Thalassospira sp. TSL5-1: one gene and its partner. The protein of the gene in region 2 interacts with the protein of the main gene of each other region in a pairwise test. Links are inferred from orthologs where the notes say so. Each region holds a gene or a part of one and is shown on either strand. Other genes may lie near its edges.

The links.
Region 1: the proteins of cysE (region 2) and cysK interact in binary tests that used the Escherichia coli proteins (3 or more experiments, as listed by UniProt). The link is inferred for Thalassospira sp. TSL5-1 from one-to-one orthologs.

The regions. Positions count from the first base shown.
Region 1 is NZ_KV880638.1:132,432-135,867, forward strand. The notes cover bases 391-3,196. They hold cysK (cysteine synthase A), read right to left. Parts: upstream 2,365-3,196; coding sequence 1,417-2,364; downstream 391-1,416. Other genes in these bases: LF95_RS10100 (Fic family protein), read left to right, coding at 391-1,345; LF95_RS10110 (RrF2 family transcriptional regulator), read right to left, coding at 2,567-3,022; dut (dUTP diphosphatase), read right to left, coding at 3,101-3,196. In the rest of the region: more of LF95_RS10100, read left to right, coding at 149-390; more of dut, read right to left, coding at 3,197-3,436.
Region 2 is NZ_KV880639.1:71,893-77,492, forward strand. The notes cover bases 2,864-5,583. They hold cysE (serine O-acetyltransferase), read right to left. Parts: upstream 4,731-5,583; coding sequence 3,996-4,730; downstream 2,864-3,995. Other genes in these bases: LF95_RS17250 (cysteine desulfurase family protein), read right to left, coding at 2,864-3,349; LF95_RS17255 (Rrf2 family transcriptional regulator), read right to left, coding at 3,421-3,900; LF95_RS17265 (alpha/beta hydrolase), read left to right, coding at 4,975-5,583. Also shown: LF95_RS17235 (HesB/IscA family protein), read right to left, coding at 119-460; Fe-S cluster assembly scaffold IscU, read right to left, coding at 506-910; LF95_RS17245 (IscS subfamily cysteine desulfurase), read right to left, coding at 971-2,194; more of LF95_RS17250, read right to left, coding at 2,219-2,863; more of LF95_RS17265, read left to right, coding at 5,584-5,600.

The DNA of each region.
Region 1 (3,436 bases), on a different replicon or contig from region 2:
CAAAACAAATGTATTTATAAAACCCCGACCAACCGGACATTTACCCGGACATAATGACGGACATGTCAATAACTATTATCCATCCCAATTCATTGTGATATAAGGAGAAAAATATAATTTTTTACCGGTCATAAAAGCGGACATTCAGATGGCAGAAGATCGTGGTGAAGCTGTTGATTTAATGGAACCAATGCTTGTTTCCGAAAGTGCAAAACGTCGGGAAAACCTGATTGATCTGGCGATGGAGCTCACCGCAGAATCAGCAGCCTTCAAAAGTAGCCTGCCACAAAGCATTGTATCATCGCTGGCCAATCTGGTGCGATCAATGAACTGCTATTACAGCAATCTGATCGAAGGTCACAACACCCACCCTGTTGATATTGAACGCGCACTACAAGACGACTACAGTACAGATGCCCGTAAACGAGATTTGCAGTTGGAAGCAAAAGCACATATCACGGTACAAAAATGGATCGATGATGGAGGTCTTGTAGGACGCGCCTCCAGCGTTGATGGCTTAATCGAAATACACGAACGATTTTGCGAATTACTACCCGATGACCTGCTTTCAACGACCGACCCACAAACCGGAAAAGAAGTATCTGTGGTGCCCGGCGCTTTTCGGGATAGGGATGTGCAGGTTGGACGGCATGTTCCCGTCAGTCCCGGTGCAATCCCACGCTTCCTGGAGCGTTTTGCCAACGCTTATGGCAAATTAAACCTTACAAACAAAATTCTCGCCGCAGCAGCAGCCCACCATCGCCTTTTATGGATTCACCCATTTTTGGACGGCAATGGTCGTGTGACAAGATTGATGACCCATGCCATGTTGCTTGAAAGCCTTGATACGGGAGCAATATGGTCGGTGGCGCGCGGTCTTGCCCGACAGGAAGCTGAATATAAACGGCACCTGGCCAATTGCGACAAGATACGACAGGGTGATCTTGATGGTCGTGGCCAATTAAGTCAGAACGCATTGATCAATTTTACCGAATTCTTCATGCAAACAGCCATTGACCAGGTAAAATTCATGCGCACACTTGTGGAACCCAACCGGCTGCGGGAACGAATTTTATCATGGGTCCGTGCAGAAATAACCGCAAATGCACTCCCAACAAAATCTGATGTTATCCTGGATGCAATTCTGTATCGCGGGGAGTTACCACGTAGTGATATTCCTGGCTTACTTGATGTTGTCGAGCGTCAGGCACGGCGCGTTACCTCGGCCTTACAACAGCAAAATGTGCTGACCAGCGAAAACGCGAAAGCACCATTTCGCCTTGCATTCCCGGCAACCCTTGCCGGAAAGTGGATGCCAGGCCTGTTTCCCGAACAACCACAATAGAACGAAAAAGGCCCGGAAAATCTCAAGTCTCCGGGCCTTTTCTCAGTTAATTATATAAGCCAGAAAATGGCTCAAAGCCCTTCAAACAGCGGGGTCGAAAGATACCGTTCCGCAAAGGACGGAATGATCACGACAATCCGTTTGCCTTCATTTTCCGGCATCTGGCCCAGTTCGATGGCGGCAGCCACCGCCGCACCCGACGAAATCCCGGTCGGAACGCCTTCAAGGGCGGCCAGCTTGCGAGCCGTCGAGAACGCGGTTTCATTGCCAATCGTCATGACCTTGTCGATCAGTTTGGTATCAAGATTGCCCGGAATAAACCCGGCACCAATACCCTGAATTTTATGCGGTCCCGGTGCACCACCCGAAATCACCGGGCTGTCTTCGGGTTCAACGGCAATAATCTGCACGTCAGGATTTTTTTCCTTCAGCACGCTGGCAACACCGCTGAGCGTACCGCCCGTGCCTACACCGGCAACAAAGATATCAACCTTACCGTCGGTATCCTTAAGGATTTCCTGTGCGGTGGTATTGCGATGGATTTCCGGGTTGGCGGGGTTATCAAATTGCTGGAGCATGATGGCGCCGTCAATTTCCTGGGTCAGTTCTTCCGCACGGGCAACCGCCCCCTTCATGCCTTTGGCCGCCGGGGTCAGGTCAATTTCCGCACCCAAAAGCATCAGCATCTTGCGCCGTTCCAGCGACATGCTTTCGGGCATGGTCAGGATCAGCTTATATCCCTTGGCCGCCGCAACAAATGCCAGCGCAATACCGGTATTGCCCGAGGTCGGCTCAACCAGGGTCGCACCTGGTTTAATGCGGCCGTCTTTTTCAGCAGCCTCGATCATCGCCAGACCAATGCGATCCTTGACCGATGCCAGCGGATTGAAAAATTCCAGCTTGCCAAGAATCTCTGCCTTGGCCCCTTCGGCATCGGCAATACGCGACAGGCGCACCAGCGGTGTGGCCCCAATGGTATCGATGATGCTTTCATAAATCTTGCCGCGAAACTCAGTCATGATTTCCTCGCATTTTTGTGTGTATTACAAATCAACACATATTGTATCTGTATTTAATCCAAGTTTACCCCAAGTCAAAGAGTCCACAAGGAATATTTACATTTCTTCGGCACTGCGTCGCCATTTGCCAATGTGCAATCCATGCAAATTGCGAAATTGTTCTGTGGTATAAAGCCGTACCACAAGCGACCTGATCGAAAAATCAGATGATAAAATCCGGCGATTCCTCGATCCCGCTGCGCAAACCGGCATCACGGGCACGGTTACACAAATCTTCGACCGTAATATGTTCCAGCTGCTTCATCATCGTATCCTGAAGCTCCCGCCACAAGGGTCGCACCACTTCCTTGCCCAGCGGCGATCCTGCCGGATCCTCGATCGGATCTTCCGATGTTTCCATCGAGCGAATCACCGCAACAATATCGGCAAGGGTAATACGGCGCCGTTCCCGTGCCAACCGATAGCCCCCGCGCGGCCCGCGCACACCGGTCAAAATATCGGCCCGTACAAGCTGTTGCAGGGTCTGTTCCAAATAGCGTTTGGGAATCCCCTGCCGGGCGGTAATATCCCGGCTCTGGACCGGTTCACCTGCCGCGTTATAGGCAATGTCCACCACAGCTTCGATGGCAAACAGCATCTTTTTTGAAAGTTTAAGCATCGTTTCTCGTTTGCTCCCTCGATTATGCCTGTCCTCGCAGCCACGAGATCTGCGCTGAACATTCATTCGGGTTTTGGGTCAGGCCACACCTGTTGACCCAAAACCACCTTCTCCGCGTTCGGTGGCATCAAGGTCCGCCACCACATTCCATCCAACCTGGGTCACGGGCGCAATCACCATTTGCGCAATGCGCATGCCCCGTTCGATGCGAAAATCCCCGTCACCAAAATTGATCAAAATAACTTTGATCTCGCCGCGATAATCCGCATCAATCGTGCCGGGGCTGTTTAACACCGTGACACCATTTTTCGCCGCCAGCCCCGAACGCGGGCGCACCTGGGCTTCAAATCCGGCGGGCAGGGCAATGGCAATGCCTGTTTCGATCATGGCGCGCTTGCCCGGCGCAATCACCAC
Region 2 (5,600 bases):
TTTTTCCCGGGTTGCAAATGCCGACTGTGAACCGACTGTAAATTTGCGGCTATCAAGGGATGGCCCCGGCGCAAGCACCGGGGCCATCCTCCAGATCAGGGCCGGAAACCCGGCGACATTAAACGTGGAAGGATTCCCCACAACCGCAACGCCCTTTTTCGTTGGGATTACGAAAGACGAAACCTTCTTCCATTTTATCGACCGAATAATCCATTTCGGTACCCAGCACAAACATGATTGCCTTGGGGTCGATCATCAGCTTCACGCCGTCATCAAGCTGTACGACTTCGTCGAACCCGCTTTCATCATCGGCGTATTCCAGCGTGTATGACAGACCCGAACAACCCTTGCTGCGCACACCCAAACGGATACCCGCAGACGGTTTGCCGCGGCTTGCCAGCAATGCCTTGATATGATCAAGCGCACTGGGTGTTACATTGATAGGGGCCGGTAATGCCATCCTGGTCTCCTTGTCTCCAGATCGTCAGCTGGTTGGTAAAGCGGCTTATTCAGCCGCTTCAACCTCGGCTTTGCCGTTTTTGGTATTGTAATCACTGATCGCGGCCTTGATCGCGTCTTCCGCAAGGATCGAGCAGTGAATTTTAACCGGCGGCAATGCCAGTTCTTCGGCAATCTGCGAGTTCTTGATCGCACCGGCTTCGGCAATCGTCTTGCCCTTGACCCATTCGGTGATCAGCGAGCTTGACGCAATCGCGGAACCACAGCCAAAGGTTTTGAATTTCGCATCTTCAATGATGCCTTCTGCCGAAACCTTGATCTGCAATTTCATCACGTCGCCGCAAGCCGGAGCGCCAACAAGGCCGGTACCAACCGAAGATTCGTTTTTGTCAAACGAACCAACATTGCGCGGGTTTTCGTAATGATCGATGAGTTTTTCACTGTAAGCCATTTTTAGAACCCTCCTAGAAGTCCTGTGTCTCTCTTGATTTTAATATAGTACGCCAGGCGATTAATGCTCGGCCCACTCGATAGATTTTATGTCGATGCCTTCCTGCGCCATTTCCCAAAGCGGGCTCATTTCACGCAGGCGTTCCACTTCGTTGCAGATCGCATCAACAGCCTGGTCAAGTTCTTCGCGGGTGGTAAAGCGACCAATGCCGATACGAAGCGAGGTGTGGGCCAGTTCTTCGTCAACACCTAGGGCACGCAGCACATAGGACGGCTCCAGCGACGCAGAGGTGCAGGCGGAACCCGACGATACCGCAATATTCTTGATGCCCATCAGAAGGCTTTCACCCTCGACATAGGCAAAAGAGATATTGAGGTTGCCAGCGACGCGGTTTTCCTCGTCGCCATTTAGGTAAATGTCGGCCAGACGTTCGCGGAAACGGTTCAGCGTATAATTACGCAGTTCCATAATGCGGGCGTTTTCTTCGGCCATTTCGTTCTGGGCAATGTCACATGCCTTGCCAAGGCCCACGATCAGCGGGGTCGGCAACGTGCCCGAACGCATGCCGCGTTCCTGACCACCACCGGTGATCTGGGCAACAACACGCACCCGCGGACGACGGCGGACAAACAGGGCGCCAACGCCTTTAGGGCCATAAATCTTGTGACCCGAAATCGACATCAGGTCGATTTTCATATCGTTGACATCCAGCGGAATTTTGCCAACCGCCTGGGCGGCATCACAATGGAAGAACACACCGCGTTCGCGGCAAATTTCACCAATTTCCTTCAGCGGCTGGATCACACCGATTTCATTGTGAACCGCCATGATCGAAACCAGGGCCGTTTCATCGGTAATCGCTTCTTTCAGTTGCTCAAGGTCAACCAGGCCATTCTGCTGAACCGGAAGATAGGTAACTTTATACCCTTCCTGTTCCAGATGGCGGGCACTGTCGAGAACGCATTTGTGTTCCGTTACGGTGGTGATGAGATGCGGCTTTTTCTTGCCGTAAAACTTCATCACGCCCTTAAGCGCCAGGTTGTTGGATTCCGTCGCACCCGAGGTAAAAATAATTTCCTTGGATGATGCACCGATAATCGAGGCAACCTGCCCACGGGCAAGCTCGATCGCGTCTTCGGCTTCCCAGCCGAACGAATGGTTCCGCGAGTGGGCATTACCGAATTTCTCATAGAAATAAGGCAGCATTGCATCAACGACACGCGGGTCGGTCGGCGTTGTCGCCTGATAGTCCAGATAGATCGGCTTTGCTTTAAGCTCGTTCATTTTAAGGCATCCTCACTCATTTTCTCAGGCTGCATTACGCGCAAGTTTCTTGCGCTCTGCATTGTCCCGCATCCGGCTCCAAACACGGATAAACAGATCGATCTCTTCGTTAGTTGTTTCAGGCCCTAGACTGACCCGAATGGCCGAGCCCGGTTCTGCAACACCCATTTCCTTCAAGACGTGGCTTTCACGAACCTTGCCTGACGAACAGGCAGACCCCGAACTGATTGCCACACCGGCCAAATCCATTGCCATTACCTGGGTTTCACCGGGCATGCCAGGCAGGATCAGGCAAGTTGTATTGCCAAGGCGTTCGGCATTTCGGCCCGCAATCACCACTTCTGGCGCATGTACCAGAATTTCGTTTTCCAAACGGTCCCGTTTGGCCTTGATCTCATCAGCAGCAGCATAACGGTTTTGGACCTGCAGGGCAGCGGCACCCAGGCCCGCAATACCAGCCACATTTTCCGTCCCGCCCCGGCGGTATTTTTCCTGCCCGCCACCGCGAATTTGCGGCACCAGCATCACGCCAGGCGCAATTGCCAGGGCACCAACCCCTTTGGGGCCGCCAAATTTGTGCGCGGAAACAGACACCATATCAACCAGCAACTGGCCCATATCCACCGGCATCCGGCCGATGGCCTGCACCGCATCACAATGGATTTTGGCACCATATTCGCGGGCCAACAGGGCAGCCTTTGCCACAGGCTGGATAACGCCGGTTTCATTATTCGCCAGCATCACCGACACCAGCACCTTTTCGCCAGCTTCCTGACATGCCCTTAACATGTCTTCCAAAGCGTTCAGGTCAATGACCCCGTTGCCATCCACCGGAATGCGCCGGGCATCGTGCCGCGCTTCGATCACGGCGGGATGTTCAACCGCACTGGTCAGGACCACAACATCTTCCAGGCCATTCAGCGCCAAATTGTTGGCTTCGGTGCCGCCACTGGTAAAAATGATGCGTTCGGCGTCGCCGCCAACCATGTCGGCAACACTGCGCCGCGCATGATCAATAATCTTGCGGGCCTCCCGCCCGGCCCCATGCACGGATGACGGGTTTCCCGCAACGTCAAGGGCTGCCACCACTGCATCCTTTGCGGCGGCAATCATCGGCGCGCTTGCGTTGTAATCAAGGTAAACCTGCTTTTTCATCACGTCGTATGCTGTCTTTACGTTACGGTGTTAAACCAAAATGCCATTGCCCTTAAACCGGGGCGACCACCTTATTGCGCGGCCACCTGCGGCTCGTGAATTTGGGTGGTCCGGCTATCGAACATCCGGCCGACACCGGCAATCTTGCGATCCACCACGTCGGCCAGGCTGACCGAGGAAAGATAAAGATAAATCTGGTTGCCCAATTCTTCCCACAATTCATGGGTCAGGCAGCGGCCCTTGTCCGCCTTGCAGCCCTTTGGCGAACCAGACTTGCACCGCGTTGCACGAATGGGTTCGTCCACCGCCAAAATAACATCGGCAATACGGGTTTCCTGCGCGGAACGCGCCAGCATGTAACCGCCACCCGGCCCACGCACCGAACGGACCAACCCGCCCTTGCGCAGCTTGCCAAACAGTTGTTCCAGATAGGACAGCGAAATTTCCTGACGCTCGGCAATGTCGGCAAGAGCAACGGGGCGTTCCCGGCCACTATCTGCCAGATCCACCATTGCCATCACCGCATAGCGGCCTTTCGTACTTAACTTCACAGCGTGTCCTCCTGCCTGTGCATCGCATTATCAAACAATGTCCAGGCTTTCGATTTCAATTTGCCGCAAAACGGCTTTCGAACAGACGATGAGCCCTATTCCGAAGCAGCCACAATCCGTGGCTTTTCCGGGGTTGAAGCAGGGACATAACCGTCCTCTTGCTTATGCTCGCTTTCAAGTTCCACCACGCGCTGGCGCAATCCCTGAACTTCGCGCGAAAGTTCATCAAGGGCGCGCGCCACCGGGTCCGGCAGATCGCCCACCGGTGTACCATAGGCACAAAACCGGTCATCTTTTTCACGGCGAACAATCTTCGCCGGAATACCCACCACGGTTGCCCCTTCGGGAACCTCCGCCAGAACGACGGCATTACCACCGATCCGGGCATTCTTGCGCACCGTAAAGGGCCCCAGAATTTGCGCCCCGGAACCAACGATCACGCCATCTTCCAGTGTCGGGTGGCGTTTAAGGCCGCGCTGCCCGTCACTATCAACACTTGGCGCTGTCCCGCCCAGCGTAACACCCTGATACAGGGTCACGTCATCGCCGATTTCGGCGGTTTCACCAATCACAACACCCATGCCGTGATCGATAAAAAAGCGTTTACCAATCGTGGCACCCGGATGAATTTCGATCCCGGTCAGCCAGCGCATAATCTGCGAAAAAAACCGTGCTGTTATCCGGAAACCGCGCTTCCACAGCCAGTTCGTGCAGCGATATCCCATGATCGCATGAAACGCCGGATAGCTTAACACGACCTCCCAGCGGGAACGTGCCGCGGGATCACGCGCGATCATCGCGTCTATTTCCTGGCGAATTATCTTGAACATGGGGCTGTCCCCTGTGTAATAAGTAGCTTCGATTCCCGGCAACCGGCCGCATCGAAACTGCGCCGCGTTTTACGCAACACGTATCGTTTTGGCTGTCCGGTTGACCGAAATATAGGATAACCGAGTAACGTGGTCAAGTATTTGCCCCAAGCAATTTATGGCAGCAGAACAAAAAACCTCACAAAACTACTCGGGTATATTCTTCCTACTGCACACCCACTTGCGGACAGGAGCTGTCTGATCCATGCCTGAGGTCATTTTTAACGGCCCCGAAGGGCGCCTAGACGGACGTTATCATCATAACGGTGCTGACGATTCGCCCATCGCCCTTATCCTACACCCGCACCCCCAGCAGGGCGGGACAATGAACAACAAGCTGTGCTTTAACATGTTTAACATGTTTAAGGATCGCGGCTATTCGGTCATGCGGTTCAATTTCCGCGGTGTTGGCCGCTCGCAGGGCGTTTATGACCACGGCATCGGCGAATTGTCGGATGCGGCGTCGGCGCTGGACTGGATGCAAACGTATAACACCAATTCCCGGTCAACCTGGGTTGCCGGATATTCCTTTGGTGCCTGGATTGGCATGCAGCTTTTGATGCGCCGCCCGGAAATTGACGGTTTCATCTCGGTTGCCGCACCGGCCAGCGATTATGATTTCACCTTCCTTGCCCCCTGCCCGTCGTCGGGCATCCTGATTCACGGAAAACGCGATGAAAACATCCCAGTCAATTCCGTGACCAAGCTGGGCGACAAGCTGAATGCGCAAAAAGGTATTGAAGTTGATATGTGCCTTATCGAAGGTGCCGATCACTATTTTGCCAAACAGCAGGAAGAAGTGATCCGTCACGCGTCGGCCTATCTTGACAA